DNA from 3 places in the Arthrobacter sp. STN4 genome. Region 1 is predicted to be linked to each of the others. Evidence: predicted binding sites of a transcription regulator. Region 1 holds the regulator's gene; each other region holds the start of a gene.
The links. Region 1 encodes LexA, which represses DNA repair genes until DNA is damaged. Its sites were predicted from a motif close to TCGAACANNTGTTCGA; they were not measured.
Positions count from the first base shown of each region.

Region 2: a site for LexA is predicted at 2,240-2,255, ahead of recA (recombinase RecA). Genes of this name have one in related genera too.
Region 3: a site for LexA is predicted at 2,214-2,229, ahead of MMF96_RS07160 (DUF6504 family protein). Genes of this name have one in related genera too.

Region 1 is NZ_JAKZGX010000030.1:38,818-44,120, forward strand. It holds gene hisB (imidazoleglycerol-phosphate dehydratase HisB) at 1-201, opposite strand, end outside; gene MMF96_RS16760 (histidinol-phosphate transaminase) at 347-1,444, opposite strand; gene MMF96_RS16765 (LysM peptidoglycan-binding domain-containing protein) at 1,507-1,923, opposite strand; gene lexA (transcriptional repressor LexA) at 2,218-2,961, shown strand; gene MMF96_RS16775 (ATP-dependent DNA helicase) at 3,074-5,116, opposite strand; gene hflX (GTPase HflX) at 5,109-5,303, opposite strand, start outside.
Region 2 is NZ_JAKZGX010000029.1:4,554-9,856, forward strand. It holds gene MMF96_RS16325 (hypothetical protein) at 1-369, opposite strand, end outside; gene MMF96_RS16330 (regulatory protein RecX) at 436-978, opposite strand; gene recA (recombinase RecA) at 986-2,038, opposite strand; gene MMF96_RS16340 (DUF3046 domain-containing protein) at 2,290-2,511, opposite strand; gene MMF96_RS16345 (MarR family winged helix-turn-helix transcriptional regulator) at 2,570-3,055, shown strand; gene MMF96_RS16350 (helix-turn-helix domain-containing protein) at 3,227-3,667, opposite strand; gene MMF96_RS16355 (CinA family protein) at 3,797-4,294, opposite strand; gene pgsA (CDP-diacylglycerol--glycerol-3-phosphate 3-phosphatidyltransferase) at 4,297-4,896, opposite strand; gene MMF96_RS16365 (DNA translocase FtsK) at 4,940-5,303, opposite strand, start outside.
Region 3 is NZ_JAKZGX010000007.1:4,566-9,868, reverse strand. It holds gene MMF96_RS07175 (class II glutamine amidotransferase) at 165-1,049, shown strand; gene MMF96_RS07170 (VOC family protein) at 1,074-1,505, opposite strand; gene MMF96_RS07165 (GNAT family N-acetyltransferase) at 1,518-2,024, opposite strand; gene MMF96_RS07160 (DUF6504 family protein) at 2,297-2,638, shown strand; gene MMF96_RS07155 (DNA polymerase III subunit alpha) at 2,631-5,303, shown strand, end outside.

The sequences.
Region 1 (5,303 bases):
GCCGGTGGCCTTGACCTTCATGTCGATCAGCGAGTGTTTGGAGAGCGCCGTCAGCATGTGGTCGTAGAACGGCACGGAAGTGTCAATGTCCGAAACCCCGGTGCCGTCCAGGTTGATCTCGACGAGCACGCTGGATTCGCTCGTGGCGCGTTCAAGGCGTGCCGTGCGTCCCTGGCCGGACTGCGGGCCGTTTTCGGTCATTGTTCTTGGGGTCCTTTGCTTCCTGGGGCGCCCGATGACGGGCATGGCATGGCACGTGCAACGTTCGTGTTGGTGTACCACCAGTTTAGACGCAAGGGCGCTGGTGTCCCGCCCCGGCGGCGGCACGACGCCGGGCGCCGCTTCGCTATTTCGCCAGGATGGCGCGCAGCCCGTCCAGGAACGCGGTGGTCTCGGCCTCCGTGCCGGCGGTGACGCGCAGGTGGCCGGGGATGCCGACGTCGCGGATCAGCACGCCTGCGGCCAGCAATCCGGCCCACACGGCCGCGGGGTCGGCCAGGCCGCCGAAGAAGACAAAGTTGGAGTCCGACGGCGCCGGCGCCAGCCCCATCGCCAGCAGTTCAGCCACGATGCGGTCGCGCTGGACCTTGATGGCCTCGACGTTGGCCAGCAGGGCGTCTGAATTGCGCAGGGCGGCAACGGCCGTGGCCTGGGTGATGGCCGAGAGGTGGTAGGGCAGGCGGACCAGCCGGATGGCATCGGCAACTTCCGGGGCGGATGCCAGGTAGCCCACCCGGGCCCCGGCCAGGGCGAAGGCCTTGCTCATGGTGCGTGAGACCACCAGGCGCGGCCGGCCCTCAAGCAGGGACAGGGCACTGGGGGTGCCGGCGTGGGCAAACTCCGCATAGGCCTCGTCTACGATCACGATGGCTTGGGAGGCCTCCCCCGCCGCATAGACCGCTTCGACCACATCCAGCCCGATCGCCGTGCCGGTGGGGTTGTTGGGCGAGCAGAGGAAGACAATGTTGGGGGCCTGCGCCCGCACCTGTCCGGCGGCGGATTCGGCCGTGAGGCTGTAGTCATCCCCGCGGACGCCTGCCACGTAGGCGGTGCCGGTGCCGCTGGCCAGCAACGGGTACATCGAATATGTGGGGGGAAATCCCATGGCGCTGCGGCCCGGGCCGCCGAAGGCCTGGAGCAGCTGCTGCAGGACCTCATTGGAACCGTTCGCGGCCCAGATGTTTTCTTCGACCAGGCCGTGGCCCAGGTAGGCGGCCAGCGCCCGGCGCAGTTCGGTAAATTCGCGGTCCGGGTAGCGGTTCAGCCCGTCCAACTCGTCAGAGACGGCCTTGAGGATCGCTTCCTTGGCATCCAACGGCACCCCGAAGGTGTTTTCATTGACATTGAGCAGGATCGGAACGTCCAGCTGCGGCGCGCCATAGGGATGCTGGCCGCGCAAATCGTCACGAAGGGGCAACTGGCTGAGACGTTCAAACTGGTCCATCCCACCAGTTTAAGGCGGCAGGAGGCCTGACACGAACTTGTGACGCCCGGGGACCCTGTGGCCTACTCCGGGAGCGGGACGTACAGGCGCTGTCCGGCCTGAAGGACACTGCTGCCGAGATTGTTCAGGGACACAATGTCAGCCACGACGTCACGTACGTCACGCGTGCCGGCGCTGGCGGCCGCGATCGACCACAGGCTGTCGCCCTGCAGGACGGTGACGGCCGCAGGGCCGCCCAGGCCGGCGCCGGCATCCCGGGTCGACGCCTTGGCCGGGCTGGCCAGGGAACCGAGCAGGACGGCCAGCAGGGAAAAGACCAGCACGGCCGTCACCGCGAGTGCCGGCAGGCCAAGCAGCAGCATGCGTCCGCGCCGGGTCAGGCGCAGCCCCGTGGCGGGCGTCGGACGTTCCGTTCCCGCCCGACGCGGCGTGGGGGCGGCCACGGCCGGGCCCGGGCGGGAAATCACCAATGCACTCATGACTTCATTCCTTTCGCAGGGACCCCGCCACCTTGGCGGCCACCCCTCGGGGAGGACCGCAAACACCTGACTGGAGACGACTTCCATGCACAATATGTTCGATAGAACGTATGTTCTATCCTTGTTCTCTTAGTTTTAGCATCTATTGACGACGCTTGCCAAGACTCGATAGAACAAATGTTTGAAATTCGTCGATATCGGGCTTAATCTTGAGGGAAAGGATTCGCCAACAAGAGCAGTCCACCAGCAGGCACTGACATTATTGGCTGCATCCCCAGAAAGGATCGAAGGACCATGGCGCTACCGGAACCTCCGCATCGAATCCCGCAGGCCCCCAGCAGGGCAGGAATGAAGGGGCTTACGGTGCGGCAGAAGAAGATTCTCGAATGCATCCAGCGCTCCATTGCCGACAAGGGATACCCGCCGTCCATGCGGGAAATTGGCGACAACGTGGGCCTGGCCAGCCTGTCCAGCGTGACCCACCAGCTGATTCAGCTCGAACGGCACGGATACCTGCGCCGCGACCCCAAGCGCCCCCGCGCCATGGAGGTGCTCATCCCGCTGGTCATTGACAACGGCACCGTGTCCATTGAGGGCGTCAACGACCCGGACCAGGTCCGCAGCTCGAACGGGCTGAACTTTGCCCAACTGAGCAGTGCCTCGGACACCGCCTTTGTTCCCCTCGTGGGACGGATTGCGGCCGGCGGGCCCATCCTGGCGGACCAGATGGTCGATGACATCATGCCGCTCCCCCGCCAGATCGTGGGCAGCGGCGAATTGTTCATGCTGAAGGTAGCCGGCGATTCCATGATTGATGCGGCCATCTGTGACGGCGACTGGGTGGTGGTCCGGCGCCAGAACATGGCCGACAACGGCGACATCGTTGCGGCGCTGTTGGACGACGAGGCGACAGTCAAGACGTTCCGCCAGCGCGACGGCCACACGTGGCTGCTGCCGCAGAACACGCGCTACGAGCCCATCCTCGGCGACGAAGCCACCGTCATGGGCAAGGTCGTCTCCGTCCTCCGCAGCCTGTAGGCAAGCCCGGAGCCGACATTTTTTGTCGGAGGCGTAAGGAGGCGCCAAGGCCGCCCGGGGCCGCGGCGTCGGAGAGCCGACGGAAAAATGCCGGGCCCGCTGGCGCCGGCGGCTACTTGCCGGAAAGCCTCTGCAGCGCGGCGAGGGCTACGGCTCGGTCCTTGGTGGACCAGAAGGGCGGCAGCGCGGCACGGAGGAAGCCGCCATAGCCGGCGTTCGCCAGGCGGGAGTCCAGGACGGCAACCACGCCGCGGTCGCTGCTGGAACGGATCAGCCGCCCCACGCCCTGTGCCAGCCGGATGGCAGCGTGCGTGGCGGAGATGGCAATGAACCCGTCACCGCCGCTTTGGGCCACGGCCCTGGCCCGTGCCGTGACAAGGGGATCGTCCGGTCGTGGAAACGGAATCCTGTCGATGACCACGAGCCGGCACGAGGCGCCTTGGACGTCCACGCCCTGCCAGAGGGACATGGTGCCAAACAGGCAGCTGTCCGGCTCGTCCGAAAATTCCTTGATCAGTCCGGCCATGGACGAGTCGCCCTGGCAGAGGATCTTGACCTTGAGCTTTTTCCGCAGCTTTTCCGCCGCGTCCTCCGCAGCCCGCCGCGAGGAGAACAAGGCCAGCGTGCCGCCGCCCGCGGCGCTGATGAGGGCCTCCAACTCGGACAGCTGTTCGGGGGAATTGCCAAAGCCCGGCTTGGCCAGGTGCGAAGCCACGTACAGCATGCCCTGCTTGGGGTAGTCAAAGGGCGAGCCGACGTCGGCGCCGGTCCAGGACGGTGCATTGGCGCCCAGCAGCCCCAGCCCCCCGGCCGTGGCTTGGAACGATGAACCGATGGCCAGCGTGGCCGAGGTCAGCACGACCGTGTGGTCCGCGAACAGGCCCTCGCGGAGCTTGCCGGCCACGCTAAGGGGGGCAATGTTGATGACGGGGGGTTCGCTCTCGTCGGCCTTCTGGTAGCCCTTGCCGGGAGCGAAGGTCCCGGTGCGGGAGGTCCACACCACTTCGCGGGAATCCCTGGCGGTGAGCAGCCGTTCGCACAGGTCAAAGATCAGGTTGAGCCGGGACCTGGCGATCGACCGCCCGCCGTCGGCTGCCGCGTTGCCGTCCGGCTTGGAGTCGGACAGCGCCACGCGGGCCGCATCACGCAACTGTTCAATGGCTGCGGCGTGTTCGTCGTTGAGTCCATTGGGCAGCAGCCCGCTGGGCATGCCCGAAAATGCCATGTCCAGGGCCGTGGCCGCACCATGGAGCGCCTCCACCGACACACCGGTATGCTTGCGCGTGCTGGACGCGGCGGCCTGCACCATTTGCACGGACAGCTGGCCGGTCACGGCGCCCGTGACACGGTCCTGGAGCTCATGGGCCTCGTCCACCACCACGACGTCGTAGTCGGGCAGCACGGCAATGCCCTCGAAGGCGCTGATGGCGAGCATGGCGTGGTTGGTGACCACGATGTCCGCTTCGCCGCCCTTGGCACGGGCCAGCTCGGAAAAGCACACTTCGGCCAGCGGGCATTTCTGTGCCCCGAGGCATTCCATTGACGTGACCGAGACCTGTCGCCAGGCCTTGTCCGTGACGCCGGGCAGGAGTTCGTCGCGGTCGCCGGTTTCCGTAGTCCCGGCCCATTCCCGCAGCCGCACCACTTCCCGGCCCAGGGGCGATGACGGGCCGGACTTGGCACCGGGCAGGTGCACCACGCTGGAGTCTTCCCCCAGGCTGAAGAGGGCGCCCTTGGCGGAATCCTCGGACGGGAACCCCCCTTCGAGCTTGTGCTTGCACACGTAATTGCTGCGTCCCTTGACGAGCGCCACATCGATGGGCCGTGGCAGCAGCGGCTCCAGCGCAGCGAGCAGCCGGGGCACGTCGCGGCCCACAATCTGGGCCTGCAGGGCCAGCGTTGCCGTCGCCACAACCGAGGGTTTGTCGCTGGTCAGCGAATGCACAATCAGCGGGATCAGGTAGGCCAGGGACTTCCCGGTCCCCGTGCCGGCCTGGACCAGCAGGTGCTCGCCACTTTCCAGCGCTGCCACGACCCGGCGGACCATCTCATGCTGGCCCTCACGGCGCTGGCCGCCCATGGCTGCCACGGCGCTGTCCAGCAGTTCCAGCGCCTGGGCCGCGAGCGGCCCCGCGGTGGTTGCGGCCTCACCCATGCTGGACAAACGGCTCGACTTCACTGGCCAGGTCTTCGCGGACCCGGACATGGGCAATGGTGCCGTGCTCGCCGTGCTCGATGCTGATGATCTCGGCGTCGCTGCGGTGGAGCCGGTTCAGGACGTCGCCGCGGTCGTAGGGAATGAGCAGTGTCAACTCGACGCTGGGCCGGGGAATGGCCGCACT
Region 2 (5,303 bases), on a different contig from region 1:
GCTTTGCACGGCCACGGCCGCCACGTCCTGCTCGTAGCCGCGGGCCTGCTTTTCCGCCCGGCCGGCCTGGGCCCGCAGGACGTTCACCTGGCCGGTGACCGTGTCCAGTTTCGCCTGGGTGGCGGCGTAGACGGCGCCGGCCTGGACGGCGGCGGTGCCGAGGGTGTCGGATTCGGCGGACAGGCTGGCCAGCAGCCCGTTGATTTTCACCACTTCCGCCTGCGTGGCGGCGGCGTTTCCCTTCGCCTTTTGCACGTCGGACCAGGTGGGGTATCCGCTGGGCGGTCCGTCGTCGGCCTGGACGGGGCTGGCGGAAACTCCGGAAACCACGATCAACCCGGCAGCTGCTGCGGCTGCCAGGACACTCACTCCTCGACGCGGAAAACTAATCATAGGTGGCCAGCATAACTGCGGCCGGCCCGGATTTGGCGGCAATTACTGCGGTGATTCGCCATCCAGGTGTTCATCGATGAGCCGGCCCACCACGGCAAAGGCCGCCGCCGGGCTGAAACCCTTGCGCGCAAGCATGGCCACCCAGCGGCGCGTGTACTTCTCGCGCTCGTCCCGGTCGGCCAGGTCCATGGACCCGCGCAGCTTCCGGCGCACCAAGGCTTCGGCGTTGTCCGCCTCGTCTTCGTCGCTGACCTGGGCCAGCGCTTCCTCGGCCAGCTCCGGGGCGATCCCCTTCTCGGCCAGTTCACGCTTAAGTGCCCCACGGGCCATCGACTTGTTGCGGGCCCGGCTGCGCACCCAGAGCTGGGCGAATTCGGCGTCGTCGACAAGCTTGACTTCCTCGAAGCGGTCCAGCACCGCCTCCGCAACGTCCTCGGGGACATGCCGTTCGGCCAGTTTCCGGGCCAGCTGGTACCGGCTCTTGGGCGAGTTGGTCAGCTGGCGCAGGATGACGGACCGGGCCACCGACGCCGGGTTGGCGTCGGGGTCCTGTTCCGGTTCCGGGCCGGGGCGTCTGGTGTTCACGGGGTGCCTAGAAGCCGTCGACGGCCTTCAGCTTCGGTGCTGCCTCCGCTTCAGGTTCAGCAGCGACGCCCACACCCAGCTTCTCCTTGATCAGGCGCTCGAGTTCCGCGGCGAGTTCCGGGTTGTCGCGCAGGAAACGGCGGGAATTCTCCATGCCCTGCCCCAGCTGGTCCCCGTCATAGGTAAACCATGATCCCGACTTGCGGATGATGCCGTGCTCCACGCCCATGTCGATAATCCCGCCTTCGCGGGAAATGCCCTGGCCGTAGATGATGTCGAACTCGGCAATCTTGAAGGGCGGCGCCATCTTGTTCTTGACGACCTTGGCCTTGGTACGGTTTCCGACGGCGTCGGACCCTTCCTTCAGGGTCTGGATGCGGCGGACGTCGATGCGGATGGAGGCGTAGAACTTCAACGCCTTTCCGCCCGTGGTGGTCTCCGGGCTGCCGAAGAACACGCCGATCTTTTCGCGCAGCTGGTTGATGAAGATGGCGGTGGTCTTGGTCTGGCTCAGGCGCCCGGTGATCTTGCGCAGCGCCTGGCTCATGAGCCGGGCCTGCAGGCCGACGTGGCTGTCGCCCATGTCGCCTTCAATTTCGGCGCGCGGGACCAGTGCTGCCACGGAGTCGATGACGATGACGTCCAGGGAGCCGGAGCCGATCAGCATGTCCATGATTTCCAGGGCCTGCTCGCCCGTGTCCGGCTGCGACACCAGAAGGGCGTCGGTGTCCACGCCGAGCTTGGCGGCATAGTCCGGGTCCAGGGCGTGCTCGGCGTCGATGAACGCCGCAATGCCGCCGTTCTTCTGCGCGTTCGCCACGGCGTGCAGGGCCACGGTGGTCTTACCCGACGATTCCGGACCGTAGATCTCCACGACGCGGCCACGGGGCAGCCCGCCAATGCCCAGGGCGACGTCCAGGGCAATGGAGCCGGTGGGGATGACTTCAATCGGGGCCCTGACGTCGTCGCCCAGCCGCATGACCGAACCCTTGCCGTACTGTTTGTCGATCTGGGCCAGTGCTGCGGCCAGCGCCTTTTCACGGTCTGCAGGAGCAGCCATGGTTCACCTCGGTCTTTCATCTGTGCCGATTCATCGGCCCCGTCCGGGCTGCTCGTGGTGCGCAGCCGGCGGGTGTTGGTTTAATTACTTAAAACGCTAGTTCAAGGCTCTGACATTGTCCGGTCCGGTCCGGCCCTGCGGCCGAATATGTGGAAAACTTGTTCGTCCCCGCCATACCCGCCGTTTCAATTGTAGGCGTGCTCGAATAGATCTTCGAGTCCCGGTGCGGCGTGTCGCCGTCGGGGGTGCTGCTATTTCTTCACGGGGATGTCGCGCCCCAGCCTCCGCGACTGCGGCACGTCCTGCATCTGGCACACTTCCAGCCAGACCTCCCGGGGATCGTACCCGGCCGAGAGGGCATCCAGGGCCGTCTTCCCGCCCACTCCCGTCAGGTGCAGTTCCCTGGCCAGCACCCGGGAATACCCCGGGGTGAACTCGTCGTCCATCAATCGCCAAAATTCGCTTACTCGCACAGTTCCATTCTCGCACGGCCGGGCCTGCCGGCAGGCGGCGAATAGCTAGACTTGGGCCATGACCACAGAAGCTGCGCCGGACGGCAACGCCAGTCCGCCCCTCCCCGCCGAGACCCAGGCGGCCATTGAGGTACTGGAAGTTGAGCTGAGCCTCTTGTGGCGCCGTGCCCGCGCCACGAGCCACTCCCTGTCCCGCAGCGTGCACCCCGACCTTGAGCCGGCCGCCTACGGGCTGCTGTCCGTCCTCCTGAAACAGGGCGGCATGCGCCTGACGGAGCTGGCCCGGTGCATTGGTGTGGGGAAGCCGTCGGTGAGCCGGCAGATCAGCTTTCTGGAAAGCGTGGGGCTCGTCCGCAAGGAAGCGGACCCCCGCGATGGGCGGGCCCAGCTGATTGAGCTCACGCCCCAGGGCCTGGCCAAGATGCGCGAGGTCCATGACGGCCGGCAGCGGGCCTTCCACAGCCTGCTGGCCCATTGGGACCCCAAGGACCTCACCACCCTGGCGGAGCTTATCGCCAGGCTCAACGACGACGCCGCCCGCTGAGCACTTGCCCTGACGCAGCAAAGCGGCCCCCGCCCAGGGGGCGGGGGCCGCTTTTCGTCTCAAGCCCACACACCGCGGGGCTTGACTAAAACTAAACTCGGGGCCGCGTTCCGGTTGGCGGCCGGGGCGGCAGCCTTATTCGGCAAGTGCCGGTCCAGGCGCCGTGGGCGCCTAGTAGGCGTTGGACATGAGTCCCTTGCGCAGTTCGTCGGAGAGTTCCTCGTTGAGGTCGCGGCCATAGCGGGCCGCGAACTCCTGCGGAACGGTGTCCGGGACGGCCACGCCTTCGGCGATGGCCAAACGGTCGCTCACTTCACGGAGCATGAGTGAGAGGGGCACATCCAAGGCAGAGCAGATTGAGGACAGCAGCTCGGACGAAGCTTCCTTCTGCCCGCGCTCCACCTCGCTCAGGTAGCCGAGTGAGACGCGTGCGTTGTGTGAGACTTCGCGGAGTGTGCGGCCTTGACGCTGGCGTACATCCCGAAGGACGTCTCCAATCTCGTGGCGTAGAACCACCATTTTGCGCTCCTTCTGCTGATGCTTTGCCTCATCCGCCAAACCCACATCCCGCCAGCGCACCACGCCGTTTACGGATACGGGTTGTTTCACCATCGTTATCGCCTTGCTCCTCGCAATTTATATTTATCCTCTTCGGCTGTTCCGAAAAGGCCACACCCCAGTTGGTCATCCCATCCTAGGGGCATACACCAACCAATGCGTTCACTATCACTAACTATTCGGTCACAACTTTTGTTCCCGGGCCGCGGCGACCACCTGGTGGAGCAGCGCAAGTGCCTCGTCGACAGCCTGCTGGCGGACCATGGCCCGGTCACCGCCAAAGTGGTATTCGTAGGCCTGCACCTCCCCGTCGATGGCCACGCCGATGAACACATGCCCCACGGCCTTGCCCTGGTGCGGCTCGGGGCCGGCCACCCCGGTGGTGGACAGGCCCACCCGGGCGCCCGCCACATGGCAGGCGCCCAGGGCCATGGCGCAGGCCACCCGGGCATCGACCGCGCCGTGTTCGGCCAAAAGTTCGGAGGGGACGCCCAGCGCGCGCACCTTGACCTCGTTTTGGTAGGCGACCACGCCGCCGTTGAGCATGCCGGACGCGCCCGGCACGTCGACCAGGGTGGCCGCCAGCAGCCCGCCTGTCAAGGACTCCGCAGTCGCCACGCTCAGGCCCGCCGCCGTGGCGTCGGCCACCAGGGCGGCCAGGTCCATGCCCGGAACCGCCACGGCTACTTAGCCCCGCGGCCGGCGTTGCGCAGCTGCACGGCCTTGATCAGGTAGTCGGCCCCCGTGACCACGGTGACGGCCAGCGCGGCCAGCATGATGACCAGCGCGACGACGGACAGCCACGGCGTGGCCGGGGTGACCGGCAGCAGGTAGACAAATATGGCCACCGTCTGCAGCACGGTCTTGAGCTTGCCGCCCTTGGACGCGGCCATGACGCCGTAGCGGATCACCACGAACCGCAGGGCCGTGATGCCGACTTCCCGGACCAGCATCACAATGGTGACCCACCACCACAGCTCCCCCGTGGCGGACAGCATGATGAGGGCCGAGCCAATCAGCAGCTTGTCCGCGATCGGGTCCGCGATCTTGCCAAAGCTCGTGATGAGCCCGCGTGCCCGGGCGATGTCGCCGTCAAGCTTGTCGGTGTAGATGGCAACCAGGAACACCACCACGGCCGCCCAGCGCCACCAGCCGTAGCGGCCGTCGTCGGCCAGGAAGAACCAGATGAAGAACGGCACCAGCACGATGCGCAGCAGGGTCAGGGCGTTGGGCAGGTTCCAGTTTGAAGGGCTGGCAGGCACGGGCGCGGCGTTATCGGTCACGGTGCAAGGCTATCGCCATTCCGTGCCGGGCAGCTAGGCGGGCCTACCGGCCCGTCAGCGACCAGGCGTCCTCGCCGTCGTCGTCGGAGTCGTCCCCGTCGTAGTAGTCCACGGCTTCGGGACGGCCGGCCAGGTCCTCGGCCACCAGGTCGGTGCCCCAGCCATGGTTGGCGTTCGCGTTCTCCGCCAGGGCCGCGGTCATCGGGTCGACGGCGGGCGCCTCGCCGCCGTCGGGCTCCCCGTCGCCGCCCGGACTGGCCGGCACGGGGCCGTCGCCGCGGATGGCGGCGAGGGTGGCGGCAAGGTCGTCGGGCTTGACGAGGACGTCGCGGGCCTTGGAGCCTTCGGACGGGCCCACCACACCCCGGGACTCCAGCAGGTCCATGAGGCGCCCGGCCTTGGCGAAA
Region 3 (5,303 bases), on a different contig from region 1:
CCAAACGGCCCAATTTCCCGGGAAGTCCCAGCGGATTCACAGCCGCGGGCAGGGGCGGCCGGGGACGGCCGCGTGCGGTTCCCGACAGGTGCCCGCCCGCCCTGCCATACTCAAGGCACGGGCGCACACATCGTGGCTGCGCTGCGGAGGGGAGGGCGGGGGACATGTGCCGGCTTTTTGGGCTGCATGCAGGCAGGGACGCCGTCACGGCCACGTTTTGGCTGCTGAAGGCGCCGGACAGCCTTCAGGCGCAGAGCCACCGCGCCCCGGACGGGACGGGGATCGGCGTGTTCAACGGCCCGGGGACGCCCGTGGTCAGCAAACAGCCCATGGCCGCCTGGCACGATGCCGCCTTTGCCTCGTCGGCACGGACCCTGGAGGGCACCACCTTCCTGGCGCACGTGCGGTACGCGTCCACCGGGGCGCACACCCTGGAAAACACCCACCCGTTCGAACTCGACGGGCGGCTGTTCGCGCACAACGGGGTGGTGCACGGCCTGGACCGGCTGGACGCGCGCATTCTTGAACGGGGCGGGGCGGGGCTTGTCCGCGGTGAAACGGACAGCGAGCGGCTGTTCGCCCTCATCACGGCCGAGACGCGGCTCGCCGGGGGCGACCTCGGCGCCGGGCTCGCCGCGGCCATGGCGTGGGTGGTGGCGGCGCTGCCCGTGTACAGCCTGAACCTCATCATCACGACCGGCACCGGCCTGTGGGCGCTGCGCTACCCCGAAACCCATGGGCTTTACGTCCTGGAGCGCCGCCCCGGCGGCCACGGGCGCGGTGCCCAGCTGCAGGCCGGCAGCCCCCGGATCCATGCCCACAGCCCAAGCCTCGCCAACCAGGCGTCCCTGGTGGTTGCCAGCGAGCCCATGGACGCCGACCCCGGCTGGCGCCTGCTGGGTTCGGGGGAGATGCTCCAGGTGGACGCGGGACTGGCAGTCACGTCAACGTTCCCGCTGCCGGAGCACCCCGCATTCCCCTTGGCACTGGCAGACCTTGGCAGCGAGGCTGCCGCGTCGCAGCACCCGCACGCGGCGGGAGCGGCCTAAAAACCGGCCGGGCCGCGGCAGGGCTCAGACCGTCACGTGCCCGGCGTCGTCCACGGCCCAGGTGGGGTTGTAGGCCACTTCCCAGCGGAAGCCGTCCGGGTCGGCGAAGTAGCCGCTGTACCCGCCCCAGGGCTGCTGCCTGGGCGGACTTGCGACGTCGGCCCCCGCCTCCCGCGCCTGGCCCACCACGGCGTCGACCTCGGCGGGACTGCTCACATTGTGGCTCAGCGTGAGGGCGGCAATGTCAGCGCGCAGCCCGTCTTCCGGGACCCCGAGCTCGGCGGCCATCTGGGCGCGCTTCCACAGGGACAGGACCAGGCCGTGGTTGACCTGCAGGAAGAGGACGTCGCCGGGCACCTCCAGCCGCGGGGTCCAGCCCAGCCCGTCCACGTAAAAGCTGCGGGAGCGGGCAACATCGCGGACTCCCAGGGTGATGAAGTTCAGCCGTTGTTCCACGGTCCCGGCAGCCTAGTCGTCGCTGTCCTCGGGGGTCCACCGGCGGAAGTCGAGGGACAGGTAGAGGGCCAGTGCGGCCGAGTTGCTTTCCTCCACGCGCAGGGCCACCTCCTGGTGCCCTTCGTTGAACAGGGTGTCCATCGTGGCCAGGACCAGGTCCTCGGCCAGCCCCTGCCGGCGGTGGTTGCGGTCCGTAATGAGTTCAATGATGAACGGCGACTCGGGCGTGTCGTCACCCAGGGCGCGTTCGACGACGAGCACCGCGGCCACGATCCTGTCGTTTTCATCCAGCGCCACGTGGGACGCCTTGGGCAGGAACTGCCCGTACTTGCCGGCCAGCGAGGCACGCATGTTGTCCATGGCAACCTGCAGCGTTTCGCCCGCCAGGCCCGGGTCATAGGCGGTGAAGTAGAGCTCCCCGAGCCGGGGGAGGTCGGAATCCTCCACGGTGCGGGAGGCGGTTTTGAGTTCCCGCTCAAGCGGCGTGGTCCTGGCGATGAGGGTGACCATGTCTGTCATGGAACGCTCCTTATGTCGTTGCGGGGCCAACAGTGCAAGGTGCACCGGGGATCCGGCGGATCCCCGGTGCCGGTGCCGTGGCAGGTAATTGCTTAACGTACGGCGGGGCCGGTAAATGCCCGTCCGAGGCGAAATTCTTCCCAATTGGCGACTTTCTTGCCGCGTGAAGTGAGCGTACACTACATTTATTAGAATATATTTCCTAGTACTAAACGGGCGCCATGTACATGCTGCATGGCGCGTGGTGTGGCAGGCGGAGGTGGCAGGCACGCATGGGCACTTTCAGTGAAGGCATCGAGGTGGTGGAGACCGCCGCCGGGCTGCCGCTGCACCTGGCCTGGCGCGGCGGGCGCTACACGCTCGCCGCCGAGCCCCTGCGCTGGTACCGGCGGCGCAACTGGTGGGATGAGGAAACCCGCGCCGCCCCGGGAACGGGGGCGGGCCTGGTGGACAGGGAAATCTGGCGGGTGCAGGTCCGCCGCGACGGCGGATCCCGCAACGCACCGCTGCTGACCCTGGACCTGGTCAGGTACCTGCCGTCCGGCCGGTGGCGGGTCATAAAAATTCACGATGCGTTAACCGAAACGGTGGAAGAGCTGGAACCCGGTGCCTAAGTTTGTGCATTTGCATGCCGCCAGCGCCTACAGCGCCCACTACGGGGTTTCCTGGCCCGATGACCTGGTGCAGGCCGCAGCCGCCGACGGCGCCGACGCGCTGGCCGCCACCGACCGCGACGGGCTCTATGGTGCCATCAAGCACGTCCAGGCCTGCATGGCTGCCGGGATAGACCCCATCCTGGGCGTCGACCTCGCCATCCTGGACGACGCCGGCCAGGGAAGCGGGGCGGGCCCGTCCCGTTCCCGCCCGGCGCCCGTGGAGACCGGGCGGGTGGTGGTCCTGGCCCACGGCGGCCGGGCGCTGCGTGCCGGTGCGGGGTATGCGGCCCTGTGCCGGCTGGTCTCCGCCGCGCACGCCCGGCAACAGGGCCCCGTGGGGCTGACCCTGGCGGAACTGGCCGGCGGCGTGCTGGACCCGGAAACCGGTGAACCGGCCCTGACCGTGCTGGTGGGCCCGTTCTCCGACGTCGCCGGGGCCATGGGCGGGCGGCGGTACCTGGCGCCCCGGACCAGGTTTGCGGCCTGGCTGCACGCGATGCCGGCCGGCACCCTGGCCGTTGAGGTGGTGAGCCACTTCAGCGAGCCCGGGGGACCCCTGAGCACCACCCGCGCGGTGCGCATGCTCAAACTGGCCGAGGAATTTGGCGTCCCCGCGGTGCTGGCCAACGCCGTGCGGTACTGCACCGCGGACGACGCCCCCACCGCCGACGTGCTGGACGCCGCCCGGGCCATCACCCCCCTGGGCCGGCTGCCCGGCCTCCAGCCCACGGGGCAGGGCTGGCTGAAAAGCGGTGCGGACATGCACCGGGCGGGGCGGGAGATTGTTGGCCAGGGCGGCTACGGCACGGCGGAACTGGAGCAGCTGTGGGCCAACACGCTCAAGGTGGCGGACAAGTGCCGGCTGGATCCGGCGGCGGACCTGGGCTGGAAAAGGCCGGTCACCCCCGAGGCGGCCGTGCTCGGCCTGTCCCAGGCCCCGGCCAGGGAACTGTGGCAGCGGGCCGAGGCCGGGCTAAGCCTGCGCTTCCCCGGAATTGGCGGGGGCAGGCTGGCCGCCGTCCGGGACCGGCTCACCATGGAAATGGACACCATCAACGACCTCGGCTTTGCCTCCTACTTCCTGACCGTGGCCGAGGTCTCGGAGATGATCCGCGGCATGGGGGTGCGCCGGGCCGCGAGGGGGTCCGGGGCGTCGTCGCTGGTGAACTACCTGTTGGGCATCAGCGCGGTGGACCCCATCGCCAACGACCTCCTCTTTGAACGCTTCCTCTCCCGGGACCGCTCCACGCTGCCGGACATCGACCTCGATGTGGAAAGCGCCGAACGGCACAACGTCTACCACCGCATCTTTGAACGGTTCGGTCCCCGGCGCGTGACGCTGATGAGCATGCAAAACGGCTACCGGGCCCGCGGGGCCGTGCGCGACGCCGGGCTGGCCCTGGGCATGGACCCGGAGGACGTGGACGGGATCGCCAAGCAGTTGTGGCGCTTCTCGGCACGCTCCTTCCGGGAGGCCCTGGTGGAAAAGCCGGAGCTGCGCGACTTTGCCGCCCGGGTGGAGCAGGCCCACGAGCTGGGCGGCGGCACGCAGCTGGACCTGCTGGTGGACCTCACCGAACGGCTGGACCGGCTGCCCCGGCACATTTCCATGCACCCGTGCGGGGTGATCCTGGGCGATGCCACCCTGCTGGACCGCACCCCGGTGCAGCCCAGCGGGCTGGGCCTGCCCATGAGCCAGTTCGACAAACACGACATGGACCCGATGGGCATGCTCAAGCTGGACGTGCTGGGCGTGCGCATGCAAAGCGCCATGGCCTACGCTGTGCGCGAAGTGGTCCGGCTGCACCCCTCCAAGGCGGAGGTGGTGGCTGCGGGGCGCCACCCGGCGGGCCCCGACGGGCGGGGCCCGGACTACGTGGGGGAGGACGGCCGGATTGACCTTGACGCCGTCCCGCTCGACGACGAACCCACCTTTGAGCTGATCCGCAGCACCCACACGCTGGGCTGCTTCCAGATCGAATCCCCGGGCCAGCGCGAGCTGGTGGGCAAGATGGCCCCGCGCGAGTTCAACGACCTCATCATTGACATCTCCCTGTTCCGCCCCGGCCCCATGAAGTCGAACATGGTCAAGCCCTACCTGGAAAACCGGCACGGCTTTGCCCCCGAACACTATGCGCACCCGGATCTCAAGCCCGCCCTGGCCGAAACGCACGGGGTGACGGTGTTCCACGAGCAGGTGCTGCGCACCTTCCACGTCATGACGGGCTGCTCCCTGTCCCACGCCGACGAGCACCGACGCCGGCTGGGCAATCCGGAGCAGGAACCGGCCGTGGAGGCCTTCTTCCGCACCAGCGCCCGCGCCAAGGGATACGGCCCGGAGACCATCGAGGAGGTGTGGGAGACGCTGAAGGCCTTCGGCAGCTTCGGCTTTTGCAAGGCCCACGGCGCCGCCTTCGCCATGCCCACCTACCAGTCGGCCTGGCTGAAGGCCCACCACCCGGCGGAGTTTTTGGCCGGGCTGTGGGAACACGACCCCGGCATGTACCCGCGCCGGCTGCTCGTGGCGGAGGCCCGGCGGATGGGCATCCCCATCCTGCCCCTGGACGTGAACGCCAGCACCGGCTCCTACCGGGCCGAACGCACGCGGGCCGTTCCTGGCGGG